DNA from 3 places in the Variovorax sp. EBFNA2 genome. Region 1 is predicted to be linked to each of the others. Evidence: riboswitches for the same ligand, from Rfam matches in the RefSeq annotation. Region 1 holds a riboswitch; each other region holds the start of a gene.

Region 1 (5,397 bases):
CGTAGCCGATCACGAACGCGGGGATCGAAAAGCCCATGACCGAGAAGCCCATCAGCATGCGGTCGAGCCAGCCGCCGTGGCGCCACGCCGCGAGCACGCCGAGCGGCACCGCGATGAGGATGGTGGCCACCAGCGTCACGGCCGCGAGCGACACCGTGGCTTCGATGCGCTGGCCGATCAGCTCCACCACCGTCTTCTTCATGAAGTACGACTCACCGAGGTTGCCCTGCAGCAGTTGTGCACTCCAGTGGAAGAACTGCACGGGCAGCGACTGGTTGAGCCCCAGCTGCTCGCGCACCTTGGCGATGTTCTCGCTGGTGCCGCTGTCGCCCACGATGGCGGCAGCCGGGTCGCCGGGCGCGAGCCGCAGCATCAGGAACACGATGAGCGCGACGATGACGAGCACCGGCACGGTCGAGAGAATGCGGCGTGCAAGAAAGAGCAGCATGGTGACTCCCGGTCCGGCCGCGTCAGTTCTTCTTCAGGTTCCAGAACACGGCGACCGGCGAGCGCACCACGCCGCTCACCACGCCCTTGCGGTAGGCCGTGAGCGGCTTGTACTCGCCGATGGGTGCGTAGATGCCGGTGTCGTACACGCGCTGCTGGATGGCGGTGGCCAGCTCCTTGCGTTGGGGTTCGTCGCTGCTGGCAAGGAAGTCGGACTTGAGCTGCTCCAGCTTGTCGTCGGTGGCCCAGCCGAACCAGCCCTTCTCGCCATTGCCCGTGAGCGGCGCGAAGAACATCGGGTTCATGTTGTCGGCAATGCCCCAGCCGGTGATGAACAGGTTCCAGCCGCCGTTGGCAACCGGGTCTTTCTTGGCGCGGCGCGTGACCAGCGTGGGCCAGTCCATCGACTGCATGTCGACGTTGAAGCCGGCCTGCTTGAGCAGTTGCGCCATCACCGGTGGAAACTTGTTGAGCACCGCGAAATCGGCCGGGTACATCAGCACCACGGGCTTGCCGTCATAGCCTGCCTCCTTGAGCAGCGCCTTGGCCTTTTCGAACTGCGGCTTGCCGGTGAAGTAGCCGGTCTTGTCGGAGGCGAAGGCCGAGCCGCAGGGGTAGATGGACGCGCAGCCGTTGTACAGCTCCTTGTGCACCAGCTGGGCGCGCATCAGCGCCTCCTGGTTGATGGCCATGAAGGCGGCCTGCGCGATCTTCGGGTTGTCGAAGGGCGGAATCAGGTGGTTCAGGTGCAGCGCGAACGAGCCCTTCGACACGGGGCTGTCGAGCGTGATGGCGGGGTTGTTCTTGAGCGCGGTGTACTGCTCGGAGGGCACCCACTCGATCATGTCGACCTCGCCGTTGGCCAGCGCATTGGCCTGCGTTTGTGCGTCCTTCAGGACGATCCACTCCATGCGGTCGACGTACACGTTCTTGCCACCGGCCGTGCCCGACGGCGCCTCGGCGCGCGGCACGTACCTGGTGTTCTTCAGGTAGACGATCTTTTCGCCGGGGCGGTATTCGTCCTTCTTGAAGATGTAGGGGCCAGAGCCGGTGGCGTCGTCGATCTGCTTGTCGGCCGGCGTGGCGGCCACGCGCGCCGGCATGATGAAGGGCGGGTTCGACGACGGCTTGCTCAGCGCGTCGAGCACCATGCCGAAGGGCTCCTTGAAGACGAACCTGAAGCTGTTGGCATCGACCGCCTCGGTCTTGTCCAGGGCAGTGAACATCTTCTGGCCCAGCCCGTCGCGCTGGCCCCATCGCTTGAGCGAGGCGAGCACGTCTTCCGAGGTGACGGGCTTGCCGTCATGGAAGGCCAGGCCCTTGCGCAGCGTGAAGGTCCAGGTCTTGCCGTCGGCGCTGGTCGTGTACTTGTCGACCATCTGCGGGAGCACCTTGCCCTGGGCGTCCACGCCGAAGAGCGTGTCGTAGACCATGTAGCCGTGGTTGCGCGTGACGAAGGCAGTGGTCCAGATCGGGTCGAGGATCTTCAGGTCGGACTGCGGCACGAGGCGCAGCACCTTACCGGTGTCCTGCGCGAAGGAGGAGGCCGCTGCCGCGGCCAGCAAGGCGCCTGCGAACAGGGCTTTCAGTTGTCGTGTCTTCAGCATGGGTCAGTTCTCCGGTTGAAAAAAGAGGGGCGCGCGCGCGGGCAACGCCGGGGGCGCGGGCGTCGTGCGGCGGTGCGGGAAACAGGTCATGAAAATGAAAGGCTCCGGAGCGAACACGGACACACCGCGCGCATCGCGCGGCGTGCCCCTGCTGTCCTTTTGCCTGAGAGATTCACCCTGCACGCACATCGCGAGGGCTTGCCCCTTCGGCGGCTGCCCTCGATCCCCTGCAAGGGGGCCGGTCAGCGCTCTCCAGCGTTAGAAAAATCCAGTCTTGGGACCTGAGCGTTATGGGCTATCGCCTTCGGTAATGCACCAGCTCGACGCATCGAGCTAGGCATTTCTCCTGGATGCTTTCTTCAAAGCAGTTTGCGTGCCACGGGGTGGCATGGGCCGCGGCAGCGGGGTCATCGGGGTTTCTCCGACAGCGCCCCGGCCCGACCGGGCGACAATGGGGGGCTCCGGCGAAAGTCCATTTCGCCCAATGAAATTTCAGCCCTCTCGACAACCCAGAACCTACGGAAGCAAGCGCATGAGCACGAAGCAACCCACCATCGTCTACACCCTCACCGACGAGGCGCCGCTGCTGGCGACCTACGCCTTCCTGCCCATCGTGCGCGCCTTCACCGCGCCGGCCGGCATCAACGTGACGACGAGCGACATCTCGGTGGCCGCCCGCATCCTGGGCGAGTTCCCCGAGTTCCTGAGCGACGACCAGAAGGTGCCCGACAACCTGGCCGAACTGGGCAAGCTCACGCTGCGGCCTGACGCCAACATCATCAAGCTGCCCAACATCAGCGCCTCGGTGTCGCAGCTCAAGTCGGCCATCAAGGAACTGCAGGGCAAGGGCTACAAGATTCCCGACTATCCGGAGAACCCGACCTCGGACGAGGACAAGGACATCCGCGCGCGCTACAACAAGTGCACCGGCAGCGCCGTGAACCCCGTGCTGCGCGAAGGCAACTCCGACCGCCGCGCGCCCCGCGCCGTGAAGGAATACGCCCGCAAGAACCCGCACAGCATGGCCGAGTGGAGCCAGGCCTCGCGCTCGCACGTCTCGCACATGCACGGCGGCGACTTCTATCACGGCGAAAAGTCCATGACCCTGGACCGCGCGCGCAACGTCAAGATGGAGCTGATCACCAAGAGCGGCAAGACCATCGTGCTCAAGCCCAAGGTCGCCCTGCTCGACCGCGAAATCATCGACTCGATGTTCATGAGCAAGAAGGCCCTGCTGGCCTTCTATGAAAAGGAAATCGAAGACGCGCACAAGACCGGCGTCATGTTCTCGCTGCACGTCAAGGCGACCATGATGAAGGTCTCGCACCCCATCGTGTTCGGCCACTGCGTGAAGATCTTCTACAAGGAAGCCTTCGAGAAACACGGCAAGCTGTTCGACGAGCTGGGCATCAACGTCAACAACGGCATGGTCGACCTGTACAACAAGATCGCCACGCTGCCCCAGAGCACGCAGGACGAGATCAAGCGCGACCTGCACGCCTGCCACGAAGGCCGCCCCGAGCTGGCCATGGTCGACTCGGCCAAGGGCATCACCAACTTCCACTCGCCCAACGACGTGATCGTGGACGCCTCGATGCCCGCCATGATCCGCAACGGCGGCAAGATGTGGGGCGCCGACGGCCGCCTGAAGGACGTCAAGGCCGTGATGCCCGAATCGACCTTCGCCCGCATCTACCAGGAGATCATCAACTTCTGCAAGTGGCACGGCGCCTTCGACCCCAAGACCATGGGCACCGTGCCCAACGTCGGCCTCATGGCCCAGAAGGCCGAAGAGTACGGCTCGCATGACAAGACCTTCGAGATCGCCGAAGACGGCGTGGCCAACATCACCGACCTGGACACCGGCGAAGTGCTGATGAGCGAAGACGTCGAAAAGGGCGACATCTGGCGCATGTGCCAGGTCAAGGACGCCGCCATTCGCGACTGGGTGAAGCTGGCCGTCAACCGCGCACGCAACTCCGGCATGCCGGTCGTGTTCTGGCTCGACGCCTACCGCCCGCACGAGGCGCAGCTGATCACCAAGGTCAAGATGTACCTGCACGAGCACGACACCACGGGCCTGGACATCCAGATCATGAGCCAGGTGCGTGCCATGCGCTACACGCTGGAGCGCGTCGTGCGCGGCCTGGACACCATCAGCGCCACCGGCAACATCCTGCGCGACTACCTGACCGACCTGTTCCCCATCATGGAACTGGGTACCTCGGCCAAGATGCTGTCGATCGTGCCCCTGATGGCCGGCGGCGGCATGTACGAAACCGGCGCGGGCGGCTCGGCCCCCAAGCACGTGCAGCAGCTGGTGGAAGAAAACCACCTGCGCTGGGATTCGCTCGGCGAATTCCTCGCGCTGGCCGTGAGCCTGGAAGACCTGGGCCTGAAGACCGGCAACGCGCAAGCCAAGATCCTGTCCAAGACGCTCGACGCGGCCACGGGCCAGCTGCTCGACAACAACAAGAACCCGTCGCCCAAGACCGGTCAGCTCGACAACCGCGGCAGCCAGTTCTACCTGGCCATGTACTGGGCCCAGGAACTCGCCGCGCAGACCGAGGACAAGGACCTGCAAGCCAAGTTCAAGAAGCTCGCCGAGGCGCTCACCGCCAACGAGAAGAAGATCGTCGACGAACTCGCGGCCGTGCAGGGCAAGCCCGTGGACATCGGCGGCTACTACCTGGCCGACAAGGCCAAGTACGAAGCCGTGATGCGCCCCAGCCCCACGCTGAACGCGGTGCTGGCCCCGGCGGTCTGATCCCGCTGCGCCTGCGTCTTCCGGGTCTGTGCTGACCCGGAAGCCTTCCTACCAACGGCCTGTTGCTCGCGCGGCAGGCCGTTTGTTTTTGTGTTTGTCTTTGCGTCTGCCGCCGTGCAGCGCGAAACTAGACGTCGATTCCCCGCCCCACTCCACTGCAAGAGAAAAGAAAGGCAGGCCCCTCATGAAACTTCGTCTGCTTGCTGTTGCTGCTGCCGCTTCGACCCTGTTCGTGGCCTTTGGCAGCGCCCACGCCCAGAGCAACTGCGACACGCTGCGCGCCGAGATCGAAGCCAAGATCGCCGCGTCGGGCGTCACCAATTTCAGCGTCCTCACCGTCGATGCCGCCGCCACGGCGAGCGGCCAGATCGTGGGCAGCTGCGACCTCGGCACCAAGAAGATCGTCTACCAGCGCGAAGGCGGTACGGCCTCGCCGCCCCCCGCCTCCACGTCAGCCCCCGCGCCACGCGGCGAGCCCCTGCTCACCGAGTGCAAGGACGGCTCGGTGTCCATGGGCGGCACTTGCAAGCCCTGAGGATCGGCAACCCATGGCTTGGCCTGCCCTGCGCCTCTTCT
Region 2 (5,397 bases), 2.6 Mb from region 1:
ACCTTGACTTCGATGCCCAGCGGCGCGGCGCGCGTCTTGATGACCTCGATGGTCTGCGGGTGGCAATCACCCGACACCAGGAACACGTTGCTCTTGCTTTTCACGCTGCGCTTGGCGAGCGTCATGGCCTCGGCGGCTGCCGTGGCCTCGTCGAGCATCGAGGCGTTGGCGATGGCCATGCCCGTGAGGTCGCACACCATCGTCTGGAAGTTGAGCAGGGCTTCCATGCGGCCCTGCGAGATTTCGGCCTGGTAGGGCGTGTAGGCCGTGTACCAGGCGGGGTTCTCCAGGATGTTGCGCAGGATCACGCCCGGCGTGTGCGTGCCGTAGTAGCCCTGGCCGATGAAGCTCTTGAACACCTTGTTCTTCGACGCCAGCGTCTTCAGCTCGGCCAGCGCGTCGGCTTCGGTCACCGGCGCGGGCAGGCGCATCGGCTTCGCGCGGCGGATGGCCGCCGGCACGATGCCGTCGATGAGCTCCGCACGCGTTTCCGAGCCGATCACCGGCAGCATGCGCGCCTCGTCCGCTGCATCGATGCCGATGTGGCGGGCGAGAAATTCTTCGGCGTTCTCTAGTTCTTGCAAAGAGGGAAGGGCGGGAATCGGCATGGCGGTGAAGGCTCGGGGGGAAGGAACGAAGGTGCGAAGAAACTGCTGCGGTTCAGCGGATCAGGATTCGGCGGCGAACTTGTCGTAGGTGGCCGCGTCGAGCAGGGCGTCGAGCTGCGCGGGCTCGCTCAGCTTGACCTTGAAGAACCAGCCGGAGGCCAGCGGGTCGCTGTTGGCCAGCGACGGGTCGGCGCGCAGCGCTTCGTTCACTTCGGTGATCTCGCCCGACACGGGCATGAACACATCGGCGGCGGCCTTCACCGACTCGACCACACCGGCGACCTCGCCCTGTGCGAAGGTCTTGCCGACTTCGGGCAGGTCGACGAACACCACGTCGCCCAGCGCGTCCTGCGCATGCACGGTGATGCCGACGGTGGCGGCGCCGCCTTCAGCCGCCACCCATTCGTGGTCCTTGGTGTATTTGATGCTCATGAAAAAACTCCTCGTGGAAAAAATGGAATCGGGGTGCAGAGCCTAGCCGGGTCTGCGGTGTTCAGTGGCGGTCAGCCGCGGTAGTAGCGCGTCGGCACGAAAGGCATCGTCGACACCTCCATCGGCACCGGCTTGCCGCGCACGATGGCCTGCACGCGCGTGCCGGGCTCGGCAAAGGCAGCAGCCACGTAGCCCATGGCGACGCAGCGGTCGGCTGTGGGGCCGAGCAGGCCGCTGGTGACGGTGCCGATGTCCTGGCCTTCGAGCGATTGCAGCAGCGTGCCGTCGCGCACCGGAATGCGCTCCAGCGCCACGAGGCCGACGCGCTTGCGCGTGAGCGTCTCGTGGTCGGTGTGGCCGGCCGCACCCGAGGCGACGGCGGCCAGTTGGGCCAGCACCTTGGCCGCGCCCGGAAAGCCGCCTTCGCGCGCACCGCCGGCGCGGCGCACCTTCTGGATCGCCCAGTTAAGCGAGGCTTCGACCGGGGTGGTGGTGGTGTCGATGTCGTTGCCGTACAGGCACAGGCCGGCTTCGAGCCGCAGCGAGTTGCGCGCGCCCAGGCCGACAGGCTTCACTTCGGGCTGCGCGAGCAGCAGGCGGGCGAGGGCGTCGGCGTCCTTGCCGGCCACCGAGATCTCGAAGCCGTCTTCGCCGGTGTAGCCGCTGCGGGTGACGAAGGCGGGGATGCCGCCGATCTGCACCGCGCCGCCCGTCATGAACACGAAGCGCTCGATGCCGGGCGACAGGCGCGCCAGCGTGGCCGCAGCCTGCGGGCCCTGCAGCGCGAGCAAGGCGTGGTCGGGCAGGGGCTGCACCTCGCAGCGCGCGCCGATCTTCTGCTGGATGTGGGCGATGTCGGCCACCTTGCAGGCGCCGTTGACGATCACGAAGAGCGAACCGTGGCCTTCGTTGAAGAACATCAGGTCGTCGAGGATGCCGCCCTCGTCGTTCAGCAGCAGACCGTAGCGCTGCTTGCCGGCCGGCAGGTCGACCACGTCGACGGGCATCAGGGTTTCGAAGGCGGCGGCGGCGTCGGGGCCGACGAGGCGCAGCTGGCCCATGTGCGAGATGTCGAACAGGCCGGCCGCATCGCGCGTGTGCTTGTGCTCGGCCATCAGGCCGGCGGGGTACTGGACCGGCATCGAATAGCCGGCGAAAGGCACCATGCGCGCGCCGAGCTCCACGTGGAGGTCGTACAGCGGTGTCTTGAGAAGTTGGGCGTCGGAGGAAGCGGAAGAAGCAGCCACGGGGCACTCCAAAGGGGCAGTCGAAATCCATGGCTGCAACGCCACGGGCCACCCCTGCTGTCCGCTTTACCTGAGAGATTCGCCCCACGATCGGGGTTTGCTCCTTCGGTGGGCCGCATGCAATGCCACGGCCTCTCTCCAGCAAGGAAACGCCGGTGGTGGCCGGCGTCTTGTCAGTCCTTTTGCCTGAGCGTTCGGGGATCCCCTGCGCCTTCGGCGGCCCCGTCATGCGGGGCTCTCTCCTGACCCGGCGAGTGTAGTGGATCGCGGGGCCGGGGCTGGTGTCGAAGTGCTCGTGGGGGCCTCAGGTGTGGCAGCACCCCAGCGCCTCGGACGCCGGCAGTTCAGAGAGCGGCTTGGCGGAAGCGACCGCCACGGGAATGGCATCGGCCTCGCCATTCAGCACCAGATGCTTGAAGCGCTCCCAATCGAACAAGGTGCCGGGGTCGGTGCGGCGGTCCGGGTCCAGCTTGGCATGCGAGACCACGTGGGCGAGGTTGGGGTACTTGGCCCAGCAATGGCGAACGATGCGGGCCGTGATTTCGACTTGCCAAGGGGAGAACGGGTCGAGCTCCTGCTTGTTCACGACCTCGATGCCAAGCGACCAGTGGTTGACGCGCTTGGCGCCGTCGTTCACATCGGGATGCGAGGCCGCATTGCGCACGTGCCATGCCGCGAGCGCCTCCGGCACGCAGGCCCAGACGAGTTCGCCGTGCTGGTCCTCATCTTCATCGGGAACCAGCCAGTGGAACGAGGCGGCATCGGTCGGCTTTTTCATCACCGAGATGGCGCCGGCAGACGACCCACCGGCCGTTGCGTGAATGACCACCGTGGTGATGCCCATGATCGGATCGACCGATCGCTTCGTCGTGCACGTCGGCCAGTAGGGCTGCACGCCGGGGTACCACGGCTCGTTGAGGGAGACTTCGCCCGGTCGTTTCGACTTGGGAAGCGTGAAGTGATAGCTCTTCGGACTCGGCATGCTGAACCTCCTTGTTTTGGGAGTTGGGTTCTAGCAAGCAGCCCTGGGGGCCCGCGTCCCCTGGTTGAGGGATGGCGACCCGCAGCCGCCAGGTTCAGTGCACGGTTTCGGCCAGCGGCAGCAGCTTGTCGATGCGCTCGCGCAGCGAGTCGGCGCGCTCGGGGCCGGCGGCCTTCTCGATCTCGGAGAGCATCAGCGCAGCGATGGTCAGCATGGCCTCGCGGTCGCGCGCCTCGCGCAGGGCGTCGCGCATCTGGTTGGCGAAGCGCGGGTCGCGGCGCACGAACATGCGCTCGCAGATGTCGAACAGGAACATGCGCGTGGTGGCCAGCGAGCGCTTGCCGTCGAAGCTGTCGGCCGAGGTGGCGACCTGGATCGGCTCGGCGGTCGGAGCGGACGTGGGAACGGGCGGCGGTTGGACCGGCACCGGCCGCGCGTCCTGGAGGTAGCCGCGCTGCATCAGGCCCTGGATCGCCTGCTCGGCCTCGCCGCGGCTCGGGAAGAGCGGACTGAAGTCGGTCAGCGAGCGCCGCCCGTCGGCCATGAGCAGCAGGGCGCGCTCACGCTGGCTGAGCGTGCGCTGCCCGGCCTGGAGTTCGTCGCGGGCCTTCTCGGTCTTGGTGGGGAACATGGCAGCCACAGCTTTCGGAGGTCGAAGGCTGCAGCATCGTTGCAAGTGGTGACACCTTCGTGAACCATTTGCCTTACAGGGAAATGGCGGCGCGGATCAGTTGCCCGCGCTGTTTTCCTTGCGGATCAGCCAGCGCGTGCCCATGCGTTGCAGCTCGAGCGTCTTGCGGTCGGTTTCGGTCAGCGCATCGGCGCGATAGACCTGCCGGAACTCCGCGCTGGCCGACGTGCCCTGGATGCTGATCACCAGCCCCTCGATGCCCACGCTGATGCGCGACTTGCCCGTGATGCGGGCGCGCCGGTCGGCCTCCCAGCGTTCGCGGGTCTGGCCGCGCGCGGGGGTGAAGTCGGGCGCATAGGCGGCGAGGTAGCGCTCGACATCGCGCGCGGACCAGGCCGCCGCCCAGGCGCGCACCGCGGCTTCCACTTCAGCGAGATGGGCGACGGGGCTCGCGGCGACGACGGGTGCTGCCGCCGACGACGGCACAGGCGCGGCGGCCGGTGGGGCCGCGAGACCGGCCGTGGCCAGCAGGCCGATGGCTGCGAGGCTGCAACCTTGGGCGGCGATTCGATGCATGGCGTCCTTCTCCTTCCTCTTTCCTTCTTCTTGTCTGTCAGGCTCGACGTCGAAGCTTGCGTCGATTCTGGCAGTGAAAGAGGGCGCGCGCGGCGTTGAATGGCCCACGGATTTCGGTGGTCCGTTGTTCAGGCGTGTGCACAGGACACCGGGTACTTCTCTCCGCGAATGTCCCCCGCCTTCGGCTCCTCCTTGATTTCGCTGCGAGAAGCACCCAGTGTCCTGCGCACGAGAGGCGCGGGGTTGGGGTCAGGCCGCAGCAGCCTCGCCCGCCATCACCTGCACCGTGCGGTTGCGAAGCCGCAAGGCCAGCACGGTCGCAACGCACAGCACGCACAACACCACCGTGAGCGTCACGCCGAGCCCGCGTGCGTCCGACAGCAGGCCGAACAGCGGCGACACCAGCCCGCCGACCGAGAGCGCGAGGCCGAGCGTGATGCCGCTGGCGGTGGCCGGGTTGCGCGGCAGGTAGTCCTGCGCGAGCGTCACCTGCGCGGCGAAGGGCAGGAACATGCTCATGCCGAGCCACGCGGTGCAGGCCAGCGCTGCGCCCGGGGTCGACGCGAGCACGAGGCCCGCCATCGCCGGCAGCGCGAGCAGATAGCCGCAGCGAATCGTGCCCATGCGCCCGACGCGATCCCCGAGCCAGCCGCCGGCCAGCGTGCCCACGGCACCCGCTGCAGTGAAGGCGGTGAGCGCCGCGGCGCCCTGGAAGGTGGTGCCGTGCAGGTCGCGCGTGATGCGCAGCGAGAGCATCGACAGCACCGTGACGTACGGGATCGACCAGCCCACGATGGTCGCGACCAGCAGGCTGAAGGCGCGCCAGTCGTTGTGCGGTTTCAGCACCTGGGCGCGGGCCTGTGCGACGCGCGCCGCCGCGGCTGCCGCGTGGCTGGCGACGGCACCGCGCCGCGCGTTCAC
Region 3 (5,397 bases), 2.1 Mb from region 1:
TGCCAGCTGGTCTCGCCGCCTGCAATGGCGTGGTACAGCCCGGCCTTGGTCGGGTCTTGCAGCGTGGCGCGGATGGCGTGCGCCGTGATGTCGGCCAGCAACTCCGCGCCGGTCGGTGCGCCGAACTGGTCGTCAATGACCGTGAGCTTGTCGCGCTCCTTGGCCAGGCGCAGCATGGTCTTGGCGAAGTTGCCGCCGCGTGCGGCGTAGACCCAACTCGTGCGGAAGATCAGGTGCTTCGCGCAATGCTTGGCGACCAGTTGCTCGCCTTCGAGCTTGGTCTGGCCGTACACGCTGAGCGGGCCGGTCGCGTCGTCTTCCTTCCAGGGCTTGGTGCCACTGCCGTCGAAAACGTAGTCGGTGGAGTAATGCACCATCAGCGCGCCGATCTGCTGCGCGGCCTCGGCCACCACGCCGGGCGAGGTGGCGTTGAGCTTGCGCGCAAAGTCGGGCTCGCTTTCGGCCTTGTCGACGGCGGTGTGCGCGGCGGCATTGACGATGACGTCAGGACGCACGGCCCGCACCGTCTCGGCCAGCTGCTCGGGACGGCTGAAGTCGGCGTGGAAGTCGGTGCTGTCGAAATCCAGCGCGACCAGTTCGCCGAGCGGCGCGAGGCTGCGCTGCAGCTCCCAGCCGACCTGTCCGCCCTTGCCAAGCAGCAGCAGCTTCATGCGCCGGCCTTCGCCGTCGTGGCGTCGTATTGCTTTTCGACCCACTCGCGGTATGCGCCGCTTTGCACGTTGCGCACCCACTCGCCGTTCGCGAGGTACCACTCGACGGTCTTGCGAATACCGGTGTCGAAGGTCTCGGCGGGCTTCCAGCCAAGCTCGGCCTCGAGCTTGCGTGCATCGATGGCGTAGCGGCGGTCATGGCCCGGGCGGTCCGTGACGTAGGTGATCTGTTCCTTGTACGGCTTGCCGTCGGCGCGCGGGCTCAGCTCGTCGAGCAGCGCACACACGGTGTTGACGATCTCGATGTTGGGCTTCTCGTTCCAGCCGCCGACGTTGTAGGTTTCACCAAGCCGGCCGGCTTCGAGCACGCGGCGGATGGCGCTGCAGTGGTCCTTCACGTAGAGCCAGTCGCGCACCTGCATGCCGTCGCCGTACACGGGCAGGTTCTTGCCGGCCAGTGCGTTGACGATCATCAGCGGGATCAGCTTCTCGGGGAAGTGGAACGGGCCGTAGTTGTTCGAGCAGTTGGTGGTGACCACCGGCAGGCCGTAGGTGTGGTGCCAGGCGCGCACGAGGTGGTCGCTGGCGGCCTTGCTGGCCGAGTACGGGCTGTTGGGCTCGTACTTGTTCTCTTCGGTGAAGGCCGGGTCGGTCTTGGAGAGCGAGCCGTAGACCTCGTCGGTCGACACGTGCAGGAAGCGAAAGGCCGCCTTCTGGTCGGCCGGCAGCGCATTCCAGTAACCGCGCACCGATTCAAGCAGGCGGAAGGTGCCGAGCACGTTGGTCTGCACGAAGTCTTCGGGGCCGTGGATCGAGCGATCGACGTGCGATTCCGCGGCAAAGTTCACGACTGCGCGGGGTTTGTGCTCGGCCAGCAGGCGATCGAGCAGTGCGCTGTCACCGATGTCGCCTTGCACGAAGACGTGGTTCGCGTTGCCCTTGAGCGACGCGAGGGTCTCGAGGTTGCCTGCGTAGGTCAGCTTGTCGAGGTTCACGACGGGCTCGTCGCCCTGCGCGATCCAGTCGAGCACGAAATTGGCGCCAATGAAGCCTGCGCCGCCGGTAACCAGGATCATGAAGTCCCCCGCCTGTAGAAAAAAGTTTGCTTTACGCGAAATTAACAGTCAATTATCCCATCGGCGTGACGTGCCTATGTACAGGACTTGGCCCGGTCAGAGGCCCCGTCTACAATCCCCAACAATTGCAGGAGAGCGGGCCTCACGGAGGCCCTACCGAAGGCGCAAACTCCCATAAACGCTCAGGTCGGCCCGACGAAGTTCCAGGTGCAAACAAGGAACATCGGCAAGGGGTCAGTACTGCACTCATCGATACAGCCGTCTGGAGAGCCGCCACGCCATGTGGCGCACCGAAGGAGCAAACCCGCTGCGGGTGCAGCAGGGTGAATCTCTCAGGTACCGAGGACAGGGGGAGCGGCAACTTGGACAGCGGTCGTCCGGTTGCTTGCTATTCATTCAATAGCACTCCACGCCCGCCGTTCAAGCGCTGCAAACTCAAAGGTACTTGCAATGCGTGTGATCGTTCTCGGCGCCGGCCTGCTCGGCGTGACGTCGGCCTACTACCTCCAGCAACTCGGTCACGAGGTGACCGTGATCGACCGGCAGGCCACCCCGGCCGCCGAAACCAGCTTCGCCAACGGCGGCCAGATCTCGGTCAGCCATGCCGAACCGTGGGCCAATCCGAGCGCGCCGCTGAAGGTGCTGCAATGGCTCGGCAAGGAAGATGCGCCGCTGCTCTTTCGCATCCGCGCCGACATGCGCCAGTGGCTCTGGGGCCTGCAGTTTTTGCGTGAATGCACCCCCGCGCGCACCCGCCACAACATCGAACAGATCGTGCGTCTCGGTACATACAGCCGGGAAATGTTGCAGCAATTGCGTCGAGACACCGGCCTGAGCTATGACCAGCGCACGCAAGGCATCCTGCACTTTTATACGACGCAGAAAGAATTCGACGGCGCGCTCAAGCCTTCCGAGCAGATGCGCGCCCTGGGCTGCGAGCGCCTGGTGATCTCGGCCGACGAGGCCGTCAAGATCGAACCCGCCCTCGCCCACATCCGCCCGCAACTCGCCGGCGCCACGTACACCGCCGAAGACGAATCGGGCGACGCCAACCGCTTCGCGCGCGAACTCGTGAAGCTGGCCGAAGCGGCCGGCGTGAAGTTCCTCATGAGCCACACCGTGACGGCGCTGCGCGAAGCCGGCGGCAGCATCGACCACATCGAGGCCACCGACAACGAAGGCCGCTTCCAGCGCATCCGCGGCGATGCGTTCGTGCTCGCGATGGGTTCGCTGAGCCCGCTGTACGCCGCGCCGCTGGGCATCCGCCTGCCGATCTACCCGGCCAAGGGCTACTCGGTGACGCTGCCCGTGAAGGACGCATCGAAGGCGCACCAGGTCTCGCTCACCGACGACGAATACAAGCTGGTGTTCTCGCGCTACACATCCGAATCGGGCGACCGCCTGCGGATCGCCGGCACGGCCGAACTCAACGGCTACGACCGCGACCTGAACCGCGTGCGCTGCGAAGCCATCGTGCGGCGCGTCGAAGAACTCTTCCCCGGCGCCGGCGACACCGAGCGCGCGCAGTTCTGGACCGGCCTGCGCCCGGCCACGCCGAGCAACGTGCCGCTGATCGGCAAGACCAAGCTGCCGAACCTGTTCCTCAACACGGGCCACGGCACGCTCGGATGGACGCACGCCTGCGGCTCGGGCAAGTCGATCGCGCGCATCGTGAGCGGGCTCGCACCCGAGGTCGACTTCGCGTTCGCCGGCATGCCGGCCCCAACGCCACGCGCACTGCAGCCGGCCTGAACGCGACCGGCGCCGGACCTCAGTCCGGCGCAGTGAACACCGTCAGCACGCCGGTGTAGCCGTACAGGTGGTGGCGCGCGATTTCGCCGGCGGCGAAGAAGCCGACCAGCGGCACGTCGCCCAGCGCATGCCGCACGATCTGCAGCTCGGCGCCCGGTGCGCCGAAGTGCGGACCGCCGCGGCCCGAGCAGCTCACGTACACCGCGCCCGCGATGCGGCGCGCGGGATGCGGCGCGGCTTCGGCTTCGCCGGCCGCCACGGCGCGTGCGGTGGCCAGCGTCTGCTCTTCGGGCTCGAGCTCTTCGCGGATCTCGGCGCAGATGCGCATCAGGTCGGCGCGTGCCGCCTGCGCGTTGCGGCGGCAGAAACTCAGCCGCATGCCGGCTTCGGCGTTGTCGGCAATCGCGATGCCGCGGCGCGTCGGATCGAGGCCGATGATGTGGCGCACCAGCACGTCGGCACCCAGGTCGCCGGTGCGGCGCAGGCCGTCGCTGCCCGCGTCGGCCAGGCCGACCAGCGTGTTGCGCACTGCGTCGATGGCTTCCTGCGGCCGGTCGAGCGACACCTGCAGGTCGGCCAGCAGCACGTCGAGCGCCGGTTCGCCGTCGAGCGACAGCAGCAGGTTGCCGTCGGCCTCGGTGATCTCGCGCTCGCGCGCACCGCCCGTGCGCAGCGGCTGGCAGCCTTGCGTGACGCGCGACACCAGCCGCACACCCTCGCCGAACACCACGCCCGACAGGCCGCCCGAGAACACACCGCCCGCCGCGCCATGGCCGCGGATGTTGCCGTTGCCGCCGACCGCGAACTGCAGCGCGCCGCCGCGGCCGGACGAGAGCCCGCCGAACAGGTAGCCGGTGTCGGTGCGGCCCGCCATCTCGCCGATGAGCTCGCCCAGGTCGGGCGTGGCCGGGTCGGCGTGCACGAGCGCGGTGTGCGCCTCGAAGCCGCTCATTTCAGAGCTGCCCAGCGGCGCCACGCCCGAGAACACGCGGTACTGGTCGCTGGGCAGCGCGCACAGCATCAGGCTCAGGCCGGGCTCGTCGAAGTACTCGGCGTTGTTGGCCGACACGCCGATGCCGACGGTGCCCGACCAGTCGGTCACCTCGGGCAGCTCGGCACTCAGGTGATCGAGGATTTCCTGCGCCTCGCTCGCGTAGTGGTCGGTGATGTAGAGCAGCCCGAGCGTCGGGTTCGACGCGTAGTCGGGCAGCGCCATCTGCGCGCGCAACTGGGCCAGCACGAGGCCGGCGGCCATGCGCCATTGCGGGTGGGTGGCATGGCCGGTGGGAAACAGTTTCATGGTGCGTACCGACCCGTGCGTCGTCGTCTGAGGAGGTGGCTGTAAGACGTCAGCGCCGGCCGGAGGTTCGCTTGCGCGCGGCGGCGGACGTGGTTTTCTTGCGCGCGGCGGGCGCCGGCGCGGCTTTCTTGGGGGCGGCCTTTTTCGCGGCGGTCTTGGCGGCCGGCTTGCGCGCCGCCGTCACCTTGCCGATGGCCTGCTCCACGGCGTCGGCCAGCGGCTGCGCCATGGCCGGCACCTTGAGCTGCGCCGCGTCCTGCAGCGCCGTGCTCGCGATCTGCTGGAACTGCTCGGTGAGCGAGCCCCACCATTGCATCGGGTCGACGCCGGCAGCGGCAGTGGCTGGCTTGGCGCGCGACTTCTTCTTCGGCGCCGGAGTTTCTTCTTCCGCTTCGTCTTCCTCGGCCTCGTCGAACTCTTCTTCCTCTTCTTCTTCGACGGGCTCCGGTTCAGGCCGGGGTGCGGGGGCCGGCGCGGCAGGAGCCGGCGCAGGCGCCATGGCCGCGGCCTGCTGGGTGAACGCGCTGGCGATGTCTTCCATCCGCACGTTCATGCCGCGCAGGGTCGACAGCGTCATCTTCTGCACCTCGAGCGCCTG

The links. Region 1 has a riboswitch for glycine ahead of RZE79_RS24205 (ABC transporter substrate-binding protein). Riboswitches for the same ligand answer to the same signal wherever they lie in the genome.
Region 2: linked by a shared signal. The riboswitch ahead of gcvT (glycine cleavage system aminomethyltransferase GcvT) and the one ahead of RZE79_RS24205 (ABC transporter substrate-binding protein) in region 1 are both predicted to bind glycine.
Region 3: linked by a shared signal. The riboswitch ahead of RZE79_RS03435 (D-amino acid dehydrogenase) and the one ahead of RZE79_RS24205 (ABC transporter substrate-binding protein) in region 1 are both predicted to bind glycine.

Annotation. Positions count from the first base shown of each region.
Region 1 is NZ_CP138496.1:5,153,696-5,159,092, forward strand. Features, by position in the region: gene RZE79_RS24200 (ABC transporter permease) at 1-448, opposite strand, end outside; gene RZE79_RS24205 (ABC transporter substrate-binding protein) at 471-2,054, opposite strand; glycine riboswitch at 2,196-2,320, opposite strand; gene RZE79_RS24210 (NADP-dependent isocitrate dehydrogenase) at 2,587-4,821, shown strand; gene RZE79_RS24215 (DUF1161 domain-containing protein) at 5,006-5,356, shown strand; gene RZE79_RS24220 (Pr6Pr family membrane protein) at 5,370-5,397, shown strand, end outside.
Region 2 is NZ_CP138496.1:2,569,187-2,574,583, forward strand. Features, by position in the region: gene gcvP (aminomethyl-transferring glycine dehydrogenase) at 1-608, opposite strand, end outside; gene gcvH (glycine cleavage system protein GcvH) at 669-1,040, opposite strand; gene gcvT (glycine cleavage system aminomethyltransferase GcvT) at 1,112-2,287, opposite strand; glycine riboswitch at 2,335-2,439, opposite strand; glycine riboswitch at 2,452-2,542, opposite strand; gene RZE79_RS11990 (N-acetylmuramoyl-L-alanine amidase) at 2,592-3,269, opposite strand; gene RZE79_RS11995 (hypothetical protein) at 3,364-3,900, opposite strand; gene RZE79_RS12000 (hypothetical protein) at 3,997-4,476, opposite strand; gene RZE79_RS12005 (MFS transporter) at 4,726-5,397, opposite strand, start outside.
Region 3 is NZ_CP138496.1:772,089-777,485, reverse strand. Features, by position in the region: gene rfbD (dTDP-4-dehydrorhamnose reductase) at 1-671, opposite strand, end outside; gene rfbB (dTDP-glucose 4,6-dehydratase) at 668-1,747, opposite strand; glycine riboswitch at 1,866-1,955, shown strand; glycine riboswitch at 2,000-2,106, shown strand; gene RZE79_RS03435 (D-amino acid dehydrogenase) at 2,198-3,499, shown strand; gene RZE79_RS03430 (FIST C-terminal domain-containing protein) at 3,519-4,799, opposite strand; gene RZE79_RS03425 (PhaM family polyhydroxyalkanoate granule multifunctional regulatory protein) at 4,849-5,397, opposite strand, start outside.